Regions from separate parts of the Shewanella eurypsychrophilus genome, predicted to be linked through region 3. Evidence: predicted binding sites of a transcription regulator. Region 3 holds the regulator's gene; each other region holds the start of a gene.
What was found. The regulator LexA, encoded in region 3, represses DNA repair genes until DNA is damaged. The targets are predictions, from matches to a motif close to TACTGTATNNNNATACAGTA.
Positions count from the first base shown of each region.

Region 1 (4,855 bases), 2.8 Mb from region 3:
TTTAATGGCTTAGTTTCACCCTCGGCAATAAAGCACAAAGGAAATGTTTCATATAAATACGCAAGAATTGCGTTGGTGTCGGTCAACTTGTCTGTTGATTCCATCATTACTTCCACAGTTAAAAAATGGGCACGAGCAAACCTAAGGTATAGGTAAACTAATGTCGTTTATATTTGTCTTTCGCAGGTCGAATCAGATAGCCTCAAAGAGTCATCTCTTTTTCAACACGTATACGGCAGACATACTTTAGCAATTACAATTAACAAACGCCAAGCATTCCTTCAGGAACTCACTCTCGACGTCCTTAGTATTCGAACCGCCTATTATAAACCCGAGTTTGACGATTGCGACCATCAATTATGCAAAATCGGTTGTAGTTTAATCAAATAACGCTTTTTCTAAGCTTAGAACCAAGTTTTCTAGGCCAATTTGATCAATTTCATTAAAACGGTCGAGTTTAGGGCTATCGATGTCGAGTACGGCAATCAGACTATTACCACTCATTACGGGTATCACAATTTCCGAATTACTGGCCGCATCACAAGCAATATGACCGGAGAATTGGTGCACATCTGCCACTCTAAATGTTTTATTCTCTAAAGCTGCAGAGCCGCAAACGCCCTGACCTAATGCAATTCGAGTGCAAGCCACTTTCCCTTGGAATGGGCCTAAAACTAACTGCTCATTTTTAAGCAGATAAAAACCCACCCAATTGAGGTCTTCGAGAGTATCGTTGATTAAAGCCGAGAAATTGGCCATTGCCGCAACAAGATCATCTTCTCCTTGCAGTAGCGCTTGTGCTTGGCGATTTAATGTTTGGTAAAAATCAGAACTCATACTCACTTCCTAACAAATTTATTTTTTAGTTTCAGATTTTTTTGGCGTTTTTATCGCCTTTGTCGGTTTTTGTGGCGCCATGCCCTTAAGTAAGCTTAATAACTTTTCTTTATTTTGCGCTAAAAAGAAACTGATTTTCTCGCAAGTTCCATCATCAAGCTCAAGATCTGATTCAGTGAGAAAGGGAGTCAGGTTATCTGCGATATCAAGCATCTTATCGTAGGCATCAGCCTCCTTCTTAGATGTGAATGTCATTTTTTCCACCCCTTCTCTGACCACTACAAATTTTGTTACAACTGCCATAACACCCTCGTCACTGTTTATATATACAGTTATAGAGTCTCATAAAAATAACTTCTTATGCAAGTATTCTAGAAAACCTGATATTATCTGACTGATTATAGTGTGATATCTACAAATCTATAAACACACTGGCAGTTGAAATCAATGTACAATTAGTACGTTAACAGATATGACTAAGTGAAGAATTAAACTGTAGAAGGTGTATTGCCTAGCTTGAAACCATTAATCGAATATAATTGTGCAGATTCAAGTGTGACTTTGTGTCGCTCATGTGATCTGGTGATAAGTAAACGCGCTTTGCCTTCCGGCGTGCGTGCGCTTTGTCCTCGATGCCACACCACTCTTTACGATACTCCCTATTGCTCTATCAATGGTATGCTCGCGCTGTGTTTAACGGCTCTTATTTTTTTTATACCCGCTAATTTACTGCCCGTACTTGAGTTACACTTTCTGGGCAGCATCAGAACAACTACGACCATAGAAGGTGCTATGGCGGTGGCTAACCAAGGATATTGGATAGTGGCGATTGCAGTCCTGGTCTCAGCAGTTATCGCACCCGGACTATTATTGATATCGGTTCTCACACAAATTTTAATCATAAAATATCGACTCAATGTTCCTTTTTTCCGTGAAGTATTAAAACGCTTGTTACGTTTTCACGAATTAATCACCCAGTTATCTATGCTAGAAATTTATATGATCAGTATTTTCATCTCCGTTTTTCAACTTACTGATTACACCGATATCTATCTTGGAATGGGCACATTCTGTTTTGCAATGCTATTTCTTGTGACTCTGTTTCTTCAACGTGAATATCATATCGAACACATGTGGAATATCATCGATGAGTAAGGTCTCTCAAAAACAGCAAGGTAAAGATCTTGGACTCACTCTCTGCCCTTCTTGCCAACAGTTATCGGTCTACAAGAAGCGTCACTGTTCGCGATGTGGCAGTGTTTTAGCGTTAAGGGATGATTCCAGCCTGCAAAAAAGTTGGGCCTTACTCATCACTGCAGCCATCTTGCTTATTCCAGCGAATATTTATCCCATCACTATATTTACCAGTCAGGGACAAACACGGCACGATACGATATTCACAGGGATCACACACTTGGTTGATCTTAATATCATCCCCATTGCCATTATTTTATTCACTGCCAGCATTGCGGTACCCATATTAAAGATTGTCGGTCTAACCATATATTTAACCGCCATAAGCTTCAGACTGCCTATCTCAAAGAAAAAACTCATGATAGGTTTTCATATCATAGAATGGATAGGTCGTTGGTCTATGCTCGATCTGTTTGTTATATCAATTACTGCAGCACTGGTAAATATGGGCCAATTGCTCGATGCTAGACCTGGCCCTGCTGCAACCGCATTTGCTTTAGTGATTTTATTGACTCAAGTCGCAGCTAAAGTATTGGACACTCGTTTACTCTGGGATCGACTGGAATCGAAAGATGACTCAAATTGAAACACCGAAAGTGGTAAAAAAGAAACTTTTTTCGCCTATTTGGCTATTGCCTATAGTCGCTGTAGTCCTTGGTTCGTGGCTCGGCATTAAAAGTATCAGAGAAGCAGGCATTGAAGTGCGTATCCACTTCCCAAGTGCTACTGGTATAGACGTGGGGAAAACACTAGTTCGTTATCAAGGTCTTACAGTAGGTAAAGTTGTTGATATCAGCATTGATGATGATCTTCAGGGGGTAAATGTCGATCTTAAAATGGATTACAGAACAGATCCCTTTCTTAATGAAGAAACCAAATTTTGGTTAGTCACCCCCAAAGCATCCATTACCGGTGTCGAAGGTCTCGATGCGTTATTCTCAGGAAACTATATTGGCATACAGCCTGGTGGAGGAAAATTTCAATCTAGCTTTGAAGCTGAAACAAATGCGCCGATCATGTTGCCTGAAACTGACGGGCTTATTATTGAATTAACCTCTGATACTTTAGGCTCACTCGACGTAGGCTCTCAAATATTTTACCGACAAATTCCTGTCGGCAAAGTCATTAGCTATCGTTTAGAGGGATCGAATCAAATATTACTCAGCGCATTTATCCAGAAACAATATGCCCACTTAGTAAAAACTGATTCACAATTTTGGAATGTATCAGGGTTAACAATTGATGCTTCTCTTTCTGGCATTCAGATAAAATCTGAAAGTCTTTCGACCATTCTTGCTGGCGGACTCAGTTTTAGCTCATCTGACGAATCTCAAAGAGCGAAAAACGGTCATAGTTACCATGTTTATGACAGCCAATCCCTCGCGCAAGGCGGTATCGAGTTCCGCTTAACTGCCAATGATTCAGATGCCGCTTCCACTGGAACCTCAATTGTGTTTCGGGGTATTGAAATAGGCAGGATCACTGATACGAAATTAACAGATTCCGGCGTCCACTTTACCGCTAAAATAGACAAAGAATACGCTCAGCTACTTTCACAAACTTCAAACTTTTGGTTGGAAGGAGCTGAAATATCCTTGTCAGGCATCAAACATGCAGCAAGGCTTCTTACGGGGAGCGTGATTAACTTTTCACCCGGCACCGGGGAGCCAGCACAACAATATGCTTTACTAAATAGTGCGCCAGAGCAAGATGCACAGTCAAAATTGCAATTATCCCTCACTGCAGACAACAATCCAGGTGTCAGTATCGATGCGGAAGTTCGTTATAAGCAGTTACCGATTGGCAAAGTCAACTCAGTACGCTTGAATGATAGCCTTACCGCCGTTGAATATGGCATCGAAATTTGGCCTGAATTTTCTAATTTAGTCTCCAACGATAGTTACTTCGTCCCAGAAAGCGCGCTTTCTATCGACGCATCAATTGACGGTGTTTCAGTAAAAACTCGGGACCTGTCGACGCTAACCAATGGGGCTATCAGCTTAATTCAGGGCCAGAGTAAATCCGTGGCTAAAAACACTAGCCAACTTTCTTTATTTATATCCATTGATGCGGCGAGCCAACACTTTGCTAATCTCAATATGACCAAACTGACATTAACAAGTCCAGATGGCGCAGGCCTTTCATCAGGCTCTCCTATCTATTATCAAAAAATGCAGATAGGAAAAGTGGATAGTGTTAGTTGGATTCAAAATAATGACAAGTTCGCCATTAAATTAAGCATTCAAAAGCAATTCGACTCTTTAGTAAAAACCAATAGTATTTTTTGGCGTAATAGCGCGATGACCATCAGTGCAGCCCTTTCTGGAATTGAAATTGATGTGGCACCACTCGCTGGTGCAATAAAAGGAAGTATTACTTTGGGCTTACTCGATAACGACAAAGTAGGCTCTCAAACCCACCTTTATGGCTCTAAGGCACTTGCTTTGGCGCAAGCTTTACCTATCACGCTCACCTTCCCAGCGGATGTAAAGCTAGCAGCAAATGCACCCATTCGATACTTGGGCCATAAAGTCGGTGAAATTGAAAGAGTGACGTTAAATAATGACCTAAGAAGCATTAGCGCTGATGCATATTTATATGGCGACTATGCTAAACATTTTACACAAGTGGACGCTGAGTTCTTTCTTGTGGATGCAGAGATATCGCTATCAGGCATTAAAGCACCAGAGACAATACTCACCGGCCCTTACGTAGGGGTGAAACCGGGTGTTAGCTTACAATCTAGCCACCATTTTAATGGAGCAATCACCTCTTCAGTTCAAACCAAAGAAGGCTGGTTGCAATTCACGCTTGAAGACAGCAC
Region 1 is NZ_CP045503.2:3,246,474-3,251,328, forward strand. Features, by position in the region: gene proQ (RNA chaperone ProQ) at 1-104, opposite strand, end outside; gene FM038_RS13710 (GAF domain-containing protein) at 379-837, opposite strand; gene FM038_RS13715 (YebG family protein) at 856-1,140, opposite strand; gene FM038_RS13720 (paraquat-inducible protein A) at 1,366-1,992, shown strand; gene FM038_RS13725 (paraquat-inducible protein A) at 1,985-2,617, shown strand; gene FM038_RS13730 (MlaD family protein) at 2,604-4,855, shown strand, end outside.
Region 1: FM038_RS13715 (YebG family protein) is a predicted target of LexA. The motif match lies at 1,152-1,171, and genes of this name have one in related genera.

Region 2 (4,855 bases), 1.6 Mb from region 3:
TAACTAGGTTAGTGTTATAAACTACGTCATACCACACGCCCCACTGCTTACCAATAGAGAGTGAACCGTACTTATCATGAGAAAGGCCTGCATAGCCTAAACGGTTGTTAAGAAACTCATCACTTTGAGATTCGAATGTACTTTCACTGCTGTAAACAATATCGCTGTTACCGAATGGGTTTACGCCCCACTCAAGTTTAGTAAATGTTTTCCAGCCGTCACCCATATCACGGGTAAAAGCGAAATTGATGCGTGATGAACCGTTTACCACCTCTGTAGCACCCTGAGTGTTGATGATGCGAGCATCCATCCAACCACCAATCTCTACTGCGTTTTTGTCATCTTTATAAATTTCGATTGCCGATACTGACGGAACGAATATCGCGGCTGTTAATGCCGATGCTACTAAAGTCTTTTTCATTTGATGTCTAACCTTTATGTTTTCAGTCTGCTTGATTCTGCTTTGTGTCATTCCGTCGTTCGCTGCCTTCCTAGTTGCCTGTGAGATTAGCAAAAGATTAGCAATCACTCAAAGACGAAAGTCACAAAAACATCATGGTTTATCATCAAATTAACTAAGAAAACTCTTTCACAGCAGAATATATACTGTCTGTTAACATAAAGTCAGAACAATCTTAAGATGGCATCTATTAAATTAACGACAGCTGTTTAGAAGCAATATCGGAGAAACGTTTGTCGAGCAGTGTCAAAACTGGTTCAGCGACTGGAGCCAGCTGCTTGTTTATATAGTAATGATAATCAATTGCAGCCTGTCTATACTTTGTAGGTTCGGCACCATTAAGCGTGATCAGGTATTCTACTCTAGCGCCTTTTTTAGCATGACGTTGCTCACCAGAGTATTCGCACATCAGCTTTGCCGCTTTGACATGGGGAGAGGATTTCGCGGTATAGTCTTCAATGTTTCGTCTCAGTCTTTTGGAGAAAATGAGCTCCTCATCTAGCTTACCTTCGAGTAAATCATTAACGACTTCCTGCAGATAAGCCATGACATCCAACTTTGAAAACAGTTTGTAATATAGTGCAGCTTGGATCCGCCTCGCTAGAGGGCTCCAGTCACTACGAACTTGCTCCATGCCCTTAAACACAAGTTGCAGTTGTTTTTGTTCGTCTGTGTAGGCGCCAACATAGCGTTTTTTGGAACCTTCTGTTGAGCCTCTTAACGTCGGCATAAAAAATTGCTCGTAATGAGATTCATACTCTAGTTCAAGGTAGCTCTTGAGCTGCATTTCATCGGTAAGCTTTTGTCGCCATTTTTTATTGATATCTACGACTAAACCTTTGCCAATGTCGCTAATGCTATCAGCCTCGATAGGCTTATCACCCAGCCAGACAAAAGTAGAGTCCGTATCGCCGTAAATCACTTGATAGCCAGACTCTTCTATCCAAGCTCTGGTCTGCTTCATTATCTGATGACCCCTGAGGGTAATCGAACTAGCCAGCCTGGCATCATGGAACACACAGCCACGAGAGCCCAACACACCATACAAGGAATTCATGATAATTTTGATCGCTTGTGAAAGCGGACTGTTACTCTCAGCCTTAGCCACTTCCCGGTGTTCAGATAAGGTTTTAATCAATTCAGGTAATATAGGCGATTGACGGCTAAATTGAGCACCTAAAAAGCCTGCAACATTATCGGCCTCGGGCTCAGACAAACCTTTTATCAGACCCTTTGGGTCGATGAGAAATGTACGAATAATGGATGGGTAAAGGCTCTTAAAATCGAGAACCAGTATATGTTTATAGAGCCCAGGAATAGAATTCATCACATAGCCACCTGGGCTCTCTAACCCTTGGCTAGTGGCCATCGCAGGGGCCACAAATCCCGCTCTATGCAGGTGCGGTAAATATAAGTTATTAAATGCAGCCACCGAGGCTCCGACTCGCCCAAGTTCTAAACCGGTTAACCTTGATCGCTCAATGGCGAAGGCAAACAGCTCTGCCTTATCGAATATATCCCAGACTAGCCGGCTGTCTGTTAAGTTATAATGTGCCAGTGCTGCTTTATCGGTGTTAAATAATTGGGTTATCTCACCGCCTCTATTATCGACACCTTTCTCGCCACTGGGCAGCGCCTTACCCTCTTCGAGTAATGCACGGGAAACAGACTCAAGTGAGAAGCTATCGAAACGATAAAAAGCCGCTTTTAACCAATCGATACCGTCAAGAACAAACCTTCCCGGTAAAGATAGCGTTTCTGGACGAAACTTATCTGCCACCTTCCAGCTTAGCTCAGTCCCTCCTCTGCCCAGATAGAGACGAATGCCATGAAAGTTGGCCCGTCGATACAATAAAGCTAAATCAAATGTGACCACTGCCCAGCCAATAATGATGTCTGGATCATATTCATTAAACCAGTCAATCAGTTTATGGATAAGCGCCTTTTCATCTTCTACCCAGTGAATATAATCCACCACTTTATCTGCAGAGATAGAAGATGCATCACCCACCATTATCACATTCTTATATTCTTCACCTGCAGTCTTGCCATACAAGCCAACCGAGTAGAGTACACCAGACATACTGCACTCGAAATCGAGTGAAATGGCTTTTAAGTTGACATCGATATCACTTTTTCTGGCTCTCGTGGCATTAAACACGGCTAGGTTAGTCATAGAGCTAACAGACTTAGGCTGACCAGCATTAGGTATATTCAAGCCATACTCGCCGATAAACTCAACGTCTAAGGCAATAAAGCGTTCAATTAAAAATCTATGTTCAGGGCGAATATCGGTTTCAAATAGACGAACATCAAGATCAGTCGCCGTACGAGTTAGCTGTCTAAAACTCTGGGATGAACGACAATATATTGCCGAAACGGGCTCATTAGCAAAACTCTTCAGTGCTAACTGCTGCACCCTTACTTTTAATAAACGAAGGTGAGGTTCAAGCTGACTTAACTGTTCAGTTGAGCAGAAACAAACATACTCCCCTTGAGGGACTTTAACGAGAACAGGACCAGACTGGGTCTTTATATAATAGTGAAAGCTAAGTTCGCCTGAGTGGTTAACTAGCTGACGAGTTAAAATGCGGCCGGATACGGTCTGGGAACTGGAGATGGTCATATTCAGGTTCTGTGTATAGCAAAGTTTTTCATCGCTTACAGATTACTATATTAATGCCAATCTCACTAATTAGCTGAGTACCATGAATGCTGTTCAATTAAGCTCATTAAATATCTTCATATCTGTACCCTTGAGCAATAGGCAAATCCTAGCCAGCGGTACTGGTCTCAAATGCTGTTAATGTATTAATAACGCAATCATCAACGACTATCCCCACTGGCTAAACACGATTACCTTTACCTCTTCACATTAACTGTTATTATATACAGCACTATTTTCCTTGCCTGTACTTTCATGCTATCCGCCGACGTTAAGACACAGATCCGCTCTATATATAAAGGTATTGCTAACTCATTACCTGGCTTTCGCTCCAGACGTGAGCAAAACTATATCGTCGCCGAGATATCAAAAACACTTGCGGGTGAATACGATAAACATCGGCGCATTATTGTCGTCGAAGCTGGTACGGGGATTGGTAAGTCGCTCGCCTATATTTTAGGCTCAATACCATTAGCTCTCGCCAGTAAAAAGAAAGTGTGTATCGCCACGGCAACCGTAGCACTGCAAGAGCAGCTGCTGCATAAAGATCTGCCATTCTTTTTACAGCATTCAGAACTGGATTTCACGTTCGGCCTAGTAAAGGGTCGTCAACGCTATGTGTGTCTGTCGAAGATGGAGATGTTGGTTGGAGCAGATAATGGCACTCAGATGGCCATGTGGCAGACTAAACCTGATAATAGTCAGATAAAACAGCTACAGGGATTACTCAAACAATATCATGAAGGAAAGTGGAACGGTGAACGTGATACGTTAATTGAGCAGCTTCCCGATCATCTTTGGCAGCAAATAGCATGTGACAAGCACAGTTGTCATCGTCAGCTTGCTAGTCATAGAAACTGTCCATTCCATAAAGCCCGTGAAGATCTCGATAGCTGGGATGTATTAATCGCTAACCACAGCTTATTATTTGCCGATCTAGAACTCGGTGGCGGGGTCATTTTGCCAGATCCTGAAGAGCTGTACTACATCATCGATGAAGCACACCACTTGCCTATGGTCGCTAGGGATTTCTCCAGTGCCCAGTCCACGCTCAAAGGTGCTGTCGATTGGTTAGAGAAAATTGATAAGACTTGTAGCAAGCTACAGAACCAAATAAAAAGTAACCATATCATAAGCCCGGCACAAGCCATGCAAGATCATATTACCGACCTCACTGGCCAACTCACACAAATTGCACACTTTTGTGATTCTCAAATTCATAGATTTGACAACCCTGAGAGTCGTTTGCGTTTCGAACACGGTAAACTGCCCGATGCGCTCATCATACAAGCAGAAAACTTAGCCACTGTATCGACGACTGCGTTAAAGCAATTTAATAAAATGCTGGTTTTACTCAGTGAAGCCATAAAAGATGGCGAGATCCCCAAGCATCAAGCCGAACAGTTACTCACTGAAACAGGCTTTATGTTACAGCGTCTGGAAAACATGCAGAAACTGTGGAAAATGATGGCCAAACAGGACAACCCGAAAGGGGCTCCTATGGCTCGATGGATAGAAGCCTTAACGGGTAAGCAAACTGATTACTTATTTAGTGCTTCACCCATCGAGGTGGGTTTCATGCTAGAAAAGCTGCTATGGGATAAAGCGGCAGGGGTTGTTCTATGTAGTGCGACGTTACGAGCCTTGAACAACTTTAACCACTTCACTCATCAAGTTGGACTCTCTATCAATGATGGCAGCCGCTTTTTGGCGATGGACTCCCCTTTCGA
Region 2 is NZ_CP045503.2:1,838,574-1,843,428, reverse strand. Features, by position in the region: gene FM038_RS07735 (porin) at 1-421, opposite strand, end outside; gene FM038_RS07730 (DNA polymerase II) at 651-3,092, opposite strand; gene dinG (ATP-dependent DNA helicase DinG) at 3,381-4,855, shown strand, end outside.
Region 2: dinG (ATP-dependent DNA helicase DinG) is a predicted target of LexA. The motif match lies at 3,338-3,357, and genes of this name have one in related genera.

Region 3 (4,855 bases):
TCTATGGTTTGTCTTACAGATGAACGAAGCAAACCATTAGCACGGCCTCTTATTCTCTGAACTTCATCTATTTTTTCGCTGTCTAATATGTAACCCAGCTCTTTAAGCTTGACGCTCAGAGTGCCATAGAGTTTCTTATCGTAAAATTCTGGTGCGGTAATGCCATGAAGAGCACCAAGTCTTTGTGCCAACTTATGACTCTCACGCTCCAACTCATAACGTTCCATTTTGGGACAGACTGCCAATAGATTAAATATGATGGCATAGCGCTGCATCGTCTCACTCACAGTACCAGCGAGTAACAAGAGTTGATTAATCTGACTCTCTACAGGCGAGAAGTGTCCGGATTCGGTCACTAAGCCTTGTGCGATAAATAGATCCAAAATTTGGGTAACATGAACTTCTATGTCCTCGATACCCATAAACAATTCCGCTTTAAGCAAAGGATAGAAATCTTTTACCGTATCGACAATTTCATCTCTTGTGACATGGTCATGTTGAGCTAAACAGCTTGCAACCAGAGACGGAACGATCAAGAGGTGGATGATATTGTTACGGTAATAGGTCATAGCAACTGCAATGCTGCCATCAATAGACACTATATCGCCTAAAGGATCGCTATCGAGTTGTAATTTCTTAAGCTCCAACCCTTGCTGAACTAACAGCTTGCCATCACCTTCTGGTACCGACGTGTAATCGGTATAGGGCAGATCTTTAAGTATCTTAAGATAAAGATCTAGCTGCTTTTCAAGCTGAGAACGCTCTAGGGCATGCTGCTCCGAGGCGAGTAGAACAAGGCTAGTCAAAGTGACCGAGCTGACTGCTGCGGCATCATTGATATTAGTCATGACCCGATTGGCTAAGGTGTTCACGACAGGAGTTAACCACTTAGGCTTCTGCTCAGGATCGTTAGCCAACTCAGTCCTCCAATCTGGTACTTGCTCATCGAGGTAATTTTGCAGAGTAATAGACTGACCGAAGTTAACATAACCTTGACCAAAGTTACCTAACTTACGGATGGCACCAAATAACTGCCAAACGGACTCTTTCTTTTTCTTCTTACCACTTAACTCTTTATGGTAAGTAGCCACTTCCATGACGTGATCATAGCCAAGATATACAGGCACTAAGGTCACAGGCCTTTCCATACCACGGAGCACACTATTAAGCGTCATAGCTATCATGCCGGTCTTGGGCGCCAGCAAACGTCCGGTGCGTGAACGGCCACCTTCAGTAAAGTATTCAACTGAATAACCTTTCTTGAATAGCTGATCTAAATATTCACGGAAAACGACGGTATAGAGCTTGTTACCTCTGAAGCTTCGGCGAATAAAGAAGGCACCACCACGGCGGAACATAGGACCCGCTGGCCAAAAATTAAGATTGATACCAGCAGCAATATGTGGCGGAACCATTCCTTGGTAATAGAGGATATATGAAAGCAATAAGTAGTCCATATGACTACGATGACAGGGAACATAAATAATCTCATGCCCATCATGATGCAGCTGTCTAACCTGTTCAGCTCCTCTAATATTGATGCCTTTATAGAGTTTGTTCCACAGCCAGGTCAAGAAGCGTTCAGCAATACGAACTAGACTCTCTGAGTAATCTGCAGCGACTTCATCCAGATACTCCATCGCCTTAGCTCTAGCCTCGGTTTCCGATATTTTCTTACTCGCCGCTTCTTCGAGAATCGCTTTTTTGAGAGATTCTGAATTTAATAGGTCTTGGAAAAGCACCTGACGCTTAGGTAAAACGGGTCCGGTCATCACCTTACGCTGACGGCTAAAGTGAACCCTAGCGACTCGAGCTAGCTTATGAGCAATCCGCTTGTCAGTGCCATGCTCATCAGCCATATGACGAATTGAAACAGCATTAGAAAATTGAACGAAGTTGTGTCGTCCTAAAAAAAGAATCATCAGACACTTGCGAAGCCAGGTTGGATTTTGACGCTCAAGCACTGCCGCCTTCATCGTATCGTCTTCTTTACCAGGAGTTCGTCCCCAGTACAGGCTCACAGGCACTAACTGTATGTCCAGCTCTGGCTTCTGCTTATGCACCTTCAACAGTTCCATAAAACTGTTTAAGAAAAATTCGTTACTTTTCCTTTGGCCAAATAGAGGCTTAGCTCCCTCTAAACATACGACTCTTGGTGTCTTTCCACCATCGACCACAAGGTCATCATATGGGCTTGGCAGTCCATACTTACTGGTGATTTCACTCAATGCTGCAATGTCACTGAGAGACTCAGTCTTCATCACATAAACCACTGGCTTATCAGGGTCCAAATTGAGATCGACGAAAGGTTCATGGGGCACGACGACAGTCAGTACCAACTGTTTTTGAATCCAACGTAATGATTTATACCAAAGAGAATCTTTTTTAGACATTTTCTTATGCAATGTGAGCCATCTTAATAACCGTATAGAATACCAGATAAAGCAGAGATAGCCCTAATGTCATTAATAAAAGCCACTTATAAGTCATGGTCAGTAATATATTAGCTAAGGACTCAAATTCAACGAGAGAAATACTGGCCAGCTTAACTGTTGAACTTAAATCATAAATATTGAAACTATGATAAAACTTGGTTAATCCTTGCACTGGTCACAATACTGTATATACTGACAGTAACTGTATAGAAAGACAGGATTCATAATGAGACCTTTGACACCAAGACAAGCCGAAATCCTTGAGCTCATCAAGCGTAATATTTCCGATACTGGTATGCCGCCAACCCGTGCTGAAATTGCTAAACGTTTAGGTTTCAAGAGTGCCAATGCGGCTGAAGAGCATTTAAAAGCATTAGCAAAGAAAGGCTGCATAGAGATAATTCCCGGCACCTCACGTGGCATTCGATTAACCCAAGCTGCGGAGCCGGAAGAGTTAGGCTTACCCTTGATAGGTCAAGTCGCAGCAGGAGAGCCTATTCTCGCTCAAGAACATATCGAACAACATTACCAAGTTGATCCAGCTATGTTCCGCCCCAGTGCTGACTTTCTCCTTCGGGTGCGTGGCGATAGCATGAAAGATATCGGCATTCTCGAGGGTGACTTACTTGCTGTTCACAAAATAGAACAAGCAAGAAATGGTCAAGTAGTAGTAGCACGAGTTGAAGACGACGTAACAGTAAAACGTTTTGAGAAAAAAGGCAGCATGGTTTATCTACATGCGGAAAATGAAGAGTATTCGCCCATTATTATTGATCTCACCAGCCAAAGCCTGACCATTGAAGGCCTAGCTGTTGGTGTGATCCGTAACGGCGACTGGCAATAATTGATTTCGCTGATTGACGAAGGAGCTTGGCAATGAATGATTTAATCGGAAACAGCCCTAGACACCCAGGTTTATGGTCGAATCCCCTTGACCAAGTGTCCATCGAACAAAGCAATGCGAGTATCACCACAGTTAGCACCCACACTCAGGGCCGCGTGGAGCTGAGAAAAGTGAGTAATCAGCTTGCTACTTTGAGCCATCAGGGGCAATGGATTGTATTGATCAGTCCTCCTAACATAGGTTACAAGCAGATGTTAGCCGAAGCAGGAGTCAGAATGGACCGCGTCCTTCTCGTTCATGCTAAAGACGAAGTCGAAACCTTATGGGCCATGGAGAAGGCGCTCACCAGTGGTACATCCAGTGCCGTCATCTGCTGGACTAGTGCCTTAGATTCAAGGGACAATCGCCGACTCAAACTGGTAGAAAAAAGTGCGCGCGCCCTAGGTATTGTCATTGAGGATGCGAATAGTCACTTACATGCTAAGCCCCACCGCCAAACAGATACTCACTTCAGCCAGGCCAGTTTATTTGTTTCTCTGCACTGATCTCGAGTCAATATAGCGAATAGAAATTGACTATTTAAGTCCCGTGAGGGACTTTTTTGTGTCTGATTTTTATTTAAAATATTTAAAAGTTTCGCTAAAAGTGATCTTGATCAATATTTCAACACCAAGTAAGTTAGAGTGATAACAACGATAATTTGTTATATCCAAACGATTTAGTAGTCGGCGTAGTAAAATTCTGCCATCTGTAAAAGGCCAGATATTTACCTCGCTGAGATCGGTACTGATATATTCAGCCGTAGGTGCGAGTGTGGTTAACTCTGGTAGTCAGTGACTACCAAACTAAAATAACAGGTAAACCGCCACTGCACTTTGAAGTCATCGTTGCTTTTTTGGGAACTGAAGAGTTTGCATAGAGCAGAGACTTACTGTGTGACTCTTCTTTGTCTTAATTTTTGACAGAGGAGAAGTCTAGTGAAGCGAGTGTTGTATAGTTTTCTGGCGTTGCTGTTTACGCCATACGTTTTGGCATCAGAAATGCCCCTTAATATGACAAAGGGCGTTACAGATATCAGTGGCCAGGTATACAACCTGCACATGATCATCCTGTATATCTGTTGCGCCATCGGTGTTGTGGTTTTTGGTGTGATGATCTATTCCATGATCAACCATCGTAAATCTAAGGGTGCCGTCGCAGCCAATTTCCACGAAAGTACTAAGGTCGAGATAGCTTGGACCGTTACCCCTTTCATCATACTTATCCTTATGGCTATTCCGGCGACAAAGACCTTAATCGCCATGGAAGATCCTAGTGATGCCGACATCACCATCAAGATCACAGGCTCTCAATGGAAATGGCATTACAGCTATTTCGATCAAGATATAGAATTCTATAGTTTACTCTCAACGCCAAGAGAGCAGATTGAGGGAACCGAAGAGAAGGGAGTGAACTACCTCCTAGAAGTCGATAAGCCCTTAGTGCTTCCTATCAATAAAAAAATACGCTTTCTGATGACATCGGAAGATGTGATCCACTCCTGGTGGGTTCCCGCATTTGCCGTCAAGAAAGACGC
Region 3 is NZ_CP045503.2:240,381-245,235, reverse strand. Features, by position in the region: gene plsB (glycerol-3-phosphate 1-O-acyltransferase PlsB) at 1-2,393, opposite strand, end outside; gene lexA (transcriptional repressor LexA) at 2,662-3,279, shown strand; gene FM038_RS01075 (cell division inhibitor SulA) at 3,312-3,824, shown strand; partial or broken gene coxB (cytochrome c oxidase subunit II) at 4,257-4,855, shown strand, end outside.

Region 4 (4,855 bases), 1.8 Mb from region 3:
ATCTATGATGCATTAACTGTACTTCAGCATCGCGGACAAGATGCTGCTGGTATCGTGACTGTTGATGGTAATGCGTTTAGATTACGTAAAGCCAATGGTCTGGTAAAAGACGTATTTGAAGTTAAACATATGCAACGCCTGCAAGGGAACATTGGCATTGGCCATGTTCGTTACCCTACCGCAGGTAGTTCAAGTGCATCTGAAGCTCAACCTTTCTACGTTAACTCTCCATTTGGTATCTCATTAGCCCATAACGGCAATTTGACCAATACCGTAGAGTTACACGAGCGTTTGCTGAAGCAGCGTCGTCATGTGAACACAACCTCTGATTCTGAAGTGTTGTTAAACCTGCTGGCTGATGAGCTACAACAGTGTAAAAATCAAAACTTAAGTGCCGACGAAGTGTTCGATGCCGTGGCGAGTGTACACGCATTGACTCGTGGTGCGTACGCTGTGGTTGCCTTGATCATAGGTCAAGGTATGGTTGCTTTTCGCGACCCATTCGGAATTCGTCCTCTGGTTCTAGGTAAGCAAGAAACAGAGCAAGGCATCGAATATATGGTTGCTTCTGAGAGTGTTGCTCTTGATGCCGTCGGCTTCGAACTCATGCGTGATGTGGCTCCTGGTGAAGCGGTATTCATCACTTCAGACGGTGAGCTCTATACACGTCAGTGTGCTAAATCACCGAGCTATGCGCCGTGTCTGTTTGAGTTTGTTTACTTCGCACGTCCAGATTCGACCATAGATAAAGTGTCTGTGTACGGTAGCCGCGTTAACATGGGTGCTAAGCTAGGTGAGAAGATCAAGCGCGAGTGGGAAGATCATGATATTGATGTGATTATTCCAATCCCTGAAACCTCATGTGATACAGCACTTGAAATTGCCCGTCATCTTGAACTGCCATATCGCCAAGGATTCGTTAAGAACCGTTATATCGGTCGTACCTTTATCATGCCTGGCCAGCAGGAACGTAAGAAGTCTGTTCGCCGTAAGCTCAATGCGATAGGGGTTGAGTTTAAAGGTAAGAATGTACTGCTGGTTGATGATTCTGTGGTTCGTGGTACTACCTCTGAACAGATCATTGAGATGGCGCGTGAAGCCGGTGCTAACAAGGTGTATTTTGCCTCTGCAGCACCAGAAATACGCTTCCCTAACGTCTATGGTATCGATATGCCAACGGCGAGTGAGTTGATTGCTCATGGTCGTGATGTGGACGAGATCAGTAAGATGATTGGTGCCGATGGCATGATCTTCCAAGACCTTGAAGATCTGGTTGATGCGGTTCGTATGGAAAACCCAGAGATTAAGAGTTTCGAAACATCGGTTTTCGATGGTAACTACATCACTAATGATGTAGATCAGGATTATCTGGACCACATTACTCAGTTACGTAATGATGATGCTAAGGCCAACCGCAGCAAAGATATCGGCACAAACCTAGAGATGCATAACGTTTGTCATCCATAGACGTTAGTCTGCTAGGGGCTCTAAGGAGCTATTAAGTGTCATAAAAGCCGACGTCTCATTGTGAGTGTCGGCTTTTTTATTGTTCAAATTTAGGGGAATACAGATGGTTCAACAAAGCAGTTATTCAATTGGCTTAACTGGCCAAGCATGGGGCGAGTCTGAAAAAGCACAATGGCTGAAAGCACAAACGATCAAACGTTCTTATCAGCAAGAGGTAGCGGCTAAAATTGCGCCACTGGCTGAAGACTTTCAAGTCGTTCAATATGGCGCGTTGTCTTACAATCCAAACGAATATCCCTTATTTGTGGTTAAGTCAAAGCAATGGAGTGAAGATAAGCCCACAGTACTAGTCACTGGTGGCGTGCATGGTTATGAAACAAGTGGCGTGCAGGGTGCGATACGCTTCTTGCAAACCAAGGCTAAGGAGTATCTGGACCGATTTAATATTCTGGTTGCCCCGTGTGTGAGTCCTTGGGGATATGAAACTATCAATCGCTGGAATCCAAATGCCGTCGATCCAAATCGCTCATTTTATCCAGAAAGCCCAGCTGAAGAGTCAGCGGCTTTAATGACCTATATCGCAGATTTAGGCATTGAGATCACTGCGCATATCGATCTACACGAAACCACAGATACCGATAATTCCGAGTTCAGGCCTGCATTAGCCGCCAGAGACGCGGTTGAGCACAGCAATTGGAATATTCCTGATGGTTTTTATCTGGTCGGTAATACCGAATTGCCAGTCAATGATTTTCAAACTGCCATTATTAGCTCAGTGGAAAAAGTCACCCATATTGCGCCGGCGGATGACTCGGGTAAGTTAATTGGAGTGCAATTAGCGCAATTTGGCGTGATTAACTATGCGACTAAGGCGTTAGGCTTATGCATTGGATTCAGCGATAGCGTTTATGCGACAACCACAGAAGTGTATCCTGATAGCCCTAAAGTGGATGATGAAAACTGTATTTTAGCGCAAGTAGCTGCCATAACTGGTGGATTAGATTATATTCTGCCGCTTGCTTAATCCCTGACTCAAAGCAAAGGTTGAGCACGACAAGTCAGGATAGTTTTAGCTTGATGATGAGAAGTGCTTTTTGTGCATGCAGCTGTAATTGCTGATGGATTAGATTACATCTTGCCACAAGATTAATGCAACGGAATATATAGAAATAAAGAACGCGTTAATGCTATGCAAAGTTAACGCGCTTTCATTTATATCAAGGCCATCATGCTAAGTGAACGCACCAGACCAACATCCAGATGGCAAATAATAGACTCGCGGCGCGCTTACTTATGGTGTGCCCCATACTCAATCCGATCAATGTACTGATACAGGTTAATGCAATCTGCATTGTCACCAATAGCATCAACTCGAAGATCTTATTGTCGGTGATCAATGGGGTGATCAGTAACGCAACTGCCGTCACCATAAGGAAATGATAAAGCAATAATTTATCTAGGCTACTGCCGGTTGCCGTTGTAGTTGCTATCATTATCCACCTCTTTATCTGTAAACTAATTATTAAATGATACCTAATTGATAATCATTCTCAATTAAATTTACACAGAAAGGGCTTTTTACCTCGGCTATTTGCATCAAGTCATTGCAGCCAAATGCACTTTAGTCTAAAGTTACTGGTAATTTGTACAGTAGTTTAAGTCCACATCTATGATCCTCTATATTGCTGAAAAACCATCACTTGGCCGTGCGATTGCCGACGTCTTGCCTAAGCCTCATAAAAAGGGTGATGGTCATATTATGGCTGCCAACGGTGATTGTGTATCCTGGTGTATTGGTCATCTGTTAGAGCAAGCTGAGCCTGATAGCTATGATGCGGACTATAAGTCATGGAAATTTGAGCATCTGCCTATTATTCCTGAAAAATGGAAAATGAAACCTAAACCTAAGACCCGCAGTCAGCTGACTGTGCTGAGAGGCCTAGTTAAAAAGGCGTCTCGGTTGGTCAACGCAGGCGACCCCGATAGAGAAGGGCAATTACTGGTCGATGAGGTGATTGCACATTTGGGCGTGAAGGGTGAAAAGCTCAATAGCACTCAGCGTTTACTGATCAGCGATCTCAATCCCCAAGCCGTTAAACGGGCACTCGGTCAGATGAGGAGTAACCGAGAGTTTATTCCGCTCTCTACATCGGCACTGGCTCGCTCACGAGCCGACTGGCTCTATGGTATGAATATGACCCGAGCCTATACGCTGCAGGGGCGTAAGGTAGGTTATCAGGGAGTGTTATCGGTAGGACGAGTGCAAACGCCTTTATTAGGCTTGGTGGTGCGCCGTGATGAAGAGATTGCCAATTTTGTCTCTAAGCCCTTTTATGAAGTGTTGGCCAATCTTACTACGGATCAAAACGAAAGCTTTAAAGCGAAATGGCACCCCAGCGAAGCCTGTCAGCCTTATATGGATGAAGAGGGCAGAGTGCTGGCGAAAGGCTTGGCACAAAATGTGGTTGACCGTATCACCGAACAGCCGGCAGAAGTGACCCAAGTGCTTGCCAAAGACAAGCAACAAAATGCCCCCTTACCTTATAGTTTATCTTCGCTGCAGATTGATGCGGCTAAGCGGTATGGCTTGAGTGCTAAAGAGGTGCTTGATACCTGTCAGGCTTTGTATGAAAGGCATAAACTGATCACGTATCCACGATCGGACAGTCGCTATTTGCCTGTGGAGCAGTTTTCTCAAGCGCATCAGGTGATTAAAGCCGTGGTTTCTGGGGCTGCAGAGCTGATAGACAGGTGTGATAAGCCAGATCCAAAAATTAAATCTAAGGCGTGGAATGACAGTAAAGTCGATGCGCACCACGCGATTATTCCTACTGAGAAAACCGCAAATTTATCCAGTCTTAATCAGCGTGAAAAACAAATCTACCTGCAAGTCGCACGGCAATATCTTGGTCAGTTTTATCCTCCCTACCTGTACAGTGAAACAGAGGTACAGATATTAATCCAAGGTGGCTTGTTTAAGACCAAGGCCAAGCAGGAAAGAGCATTAGGTTGGAAACAGCTTCTTGGCCGAAGCAGTGAAAAGTCTGTTTCAAAAGCAGACTCAAGAGATAGCAATGAAGAGGACGAACTCGCCAAACAGAGCTTGCCTCTGCTCAAGAAAGGTCAAGGATTGCAGTCAGGACAAGGAGAGTTGATAGAGAAAAACACCCAGCCACCTAAACATTTCACCGATGCAACCTTGCTCGGCGCAATGACAGGTATCAATCGTTATGTCATAGATCCTGAGATCCGCAAAATCTTGAAAGATACAGATGGTCTTGGCACTGAGGCGACGCGTGCTGGGATTATCGAATTACTGTTTAAACGCACGTTTTTAGTCCGGCAGGGTAAGTCTATTTTGGCTACAGATGTAGGTTCTGGGCTAATC
Region 4 is NZ_CP045503.2:1,994,769-1,999,623, forward strand. Features, by position in the region: gene purF (amidophosphoribosyltransferase) at 1-1,467, shown strand, start outside; gene FM038_RS08375 (M14 family metallopeptidase) at 1,571-2,491, shown strand; gene FM038_RS08380 (hypothetical protein) at 2,694-2,960, opposite strand; gene FM038_RS08385 (DNA topoisomerase III) at 3,137-4,855, shown strand, end outside.
Region 4: FM038_RS08385 (DNA topoisomerase III) is a predicted target of LexA. The motif match lies at 3,101-3,120, and genes of this name have one in related genera.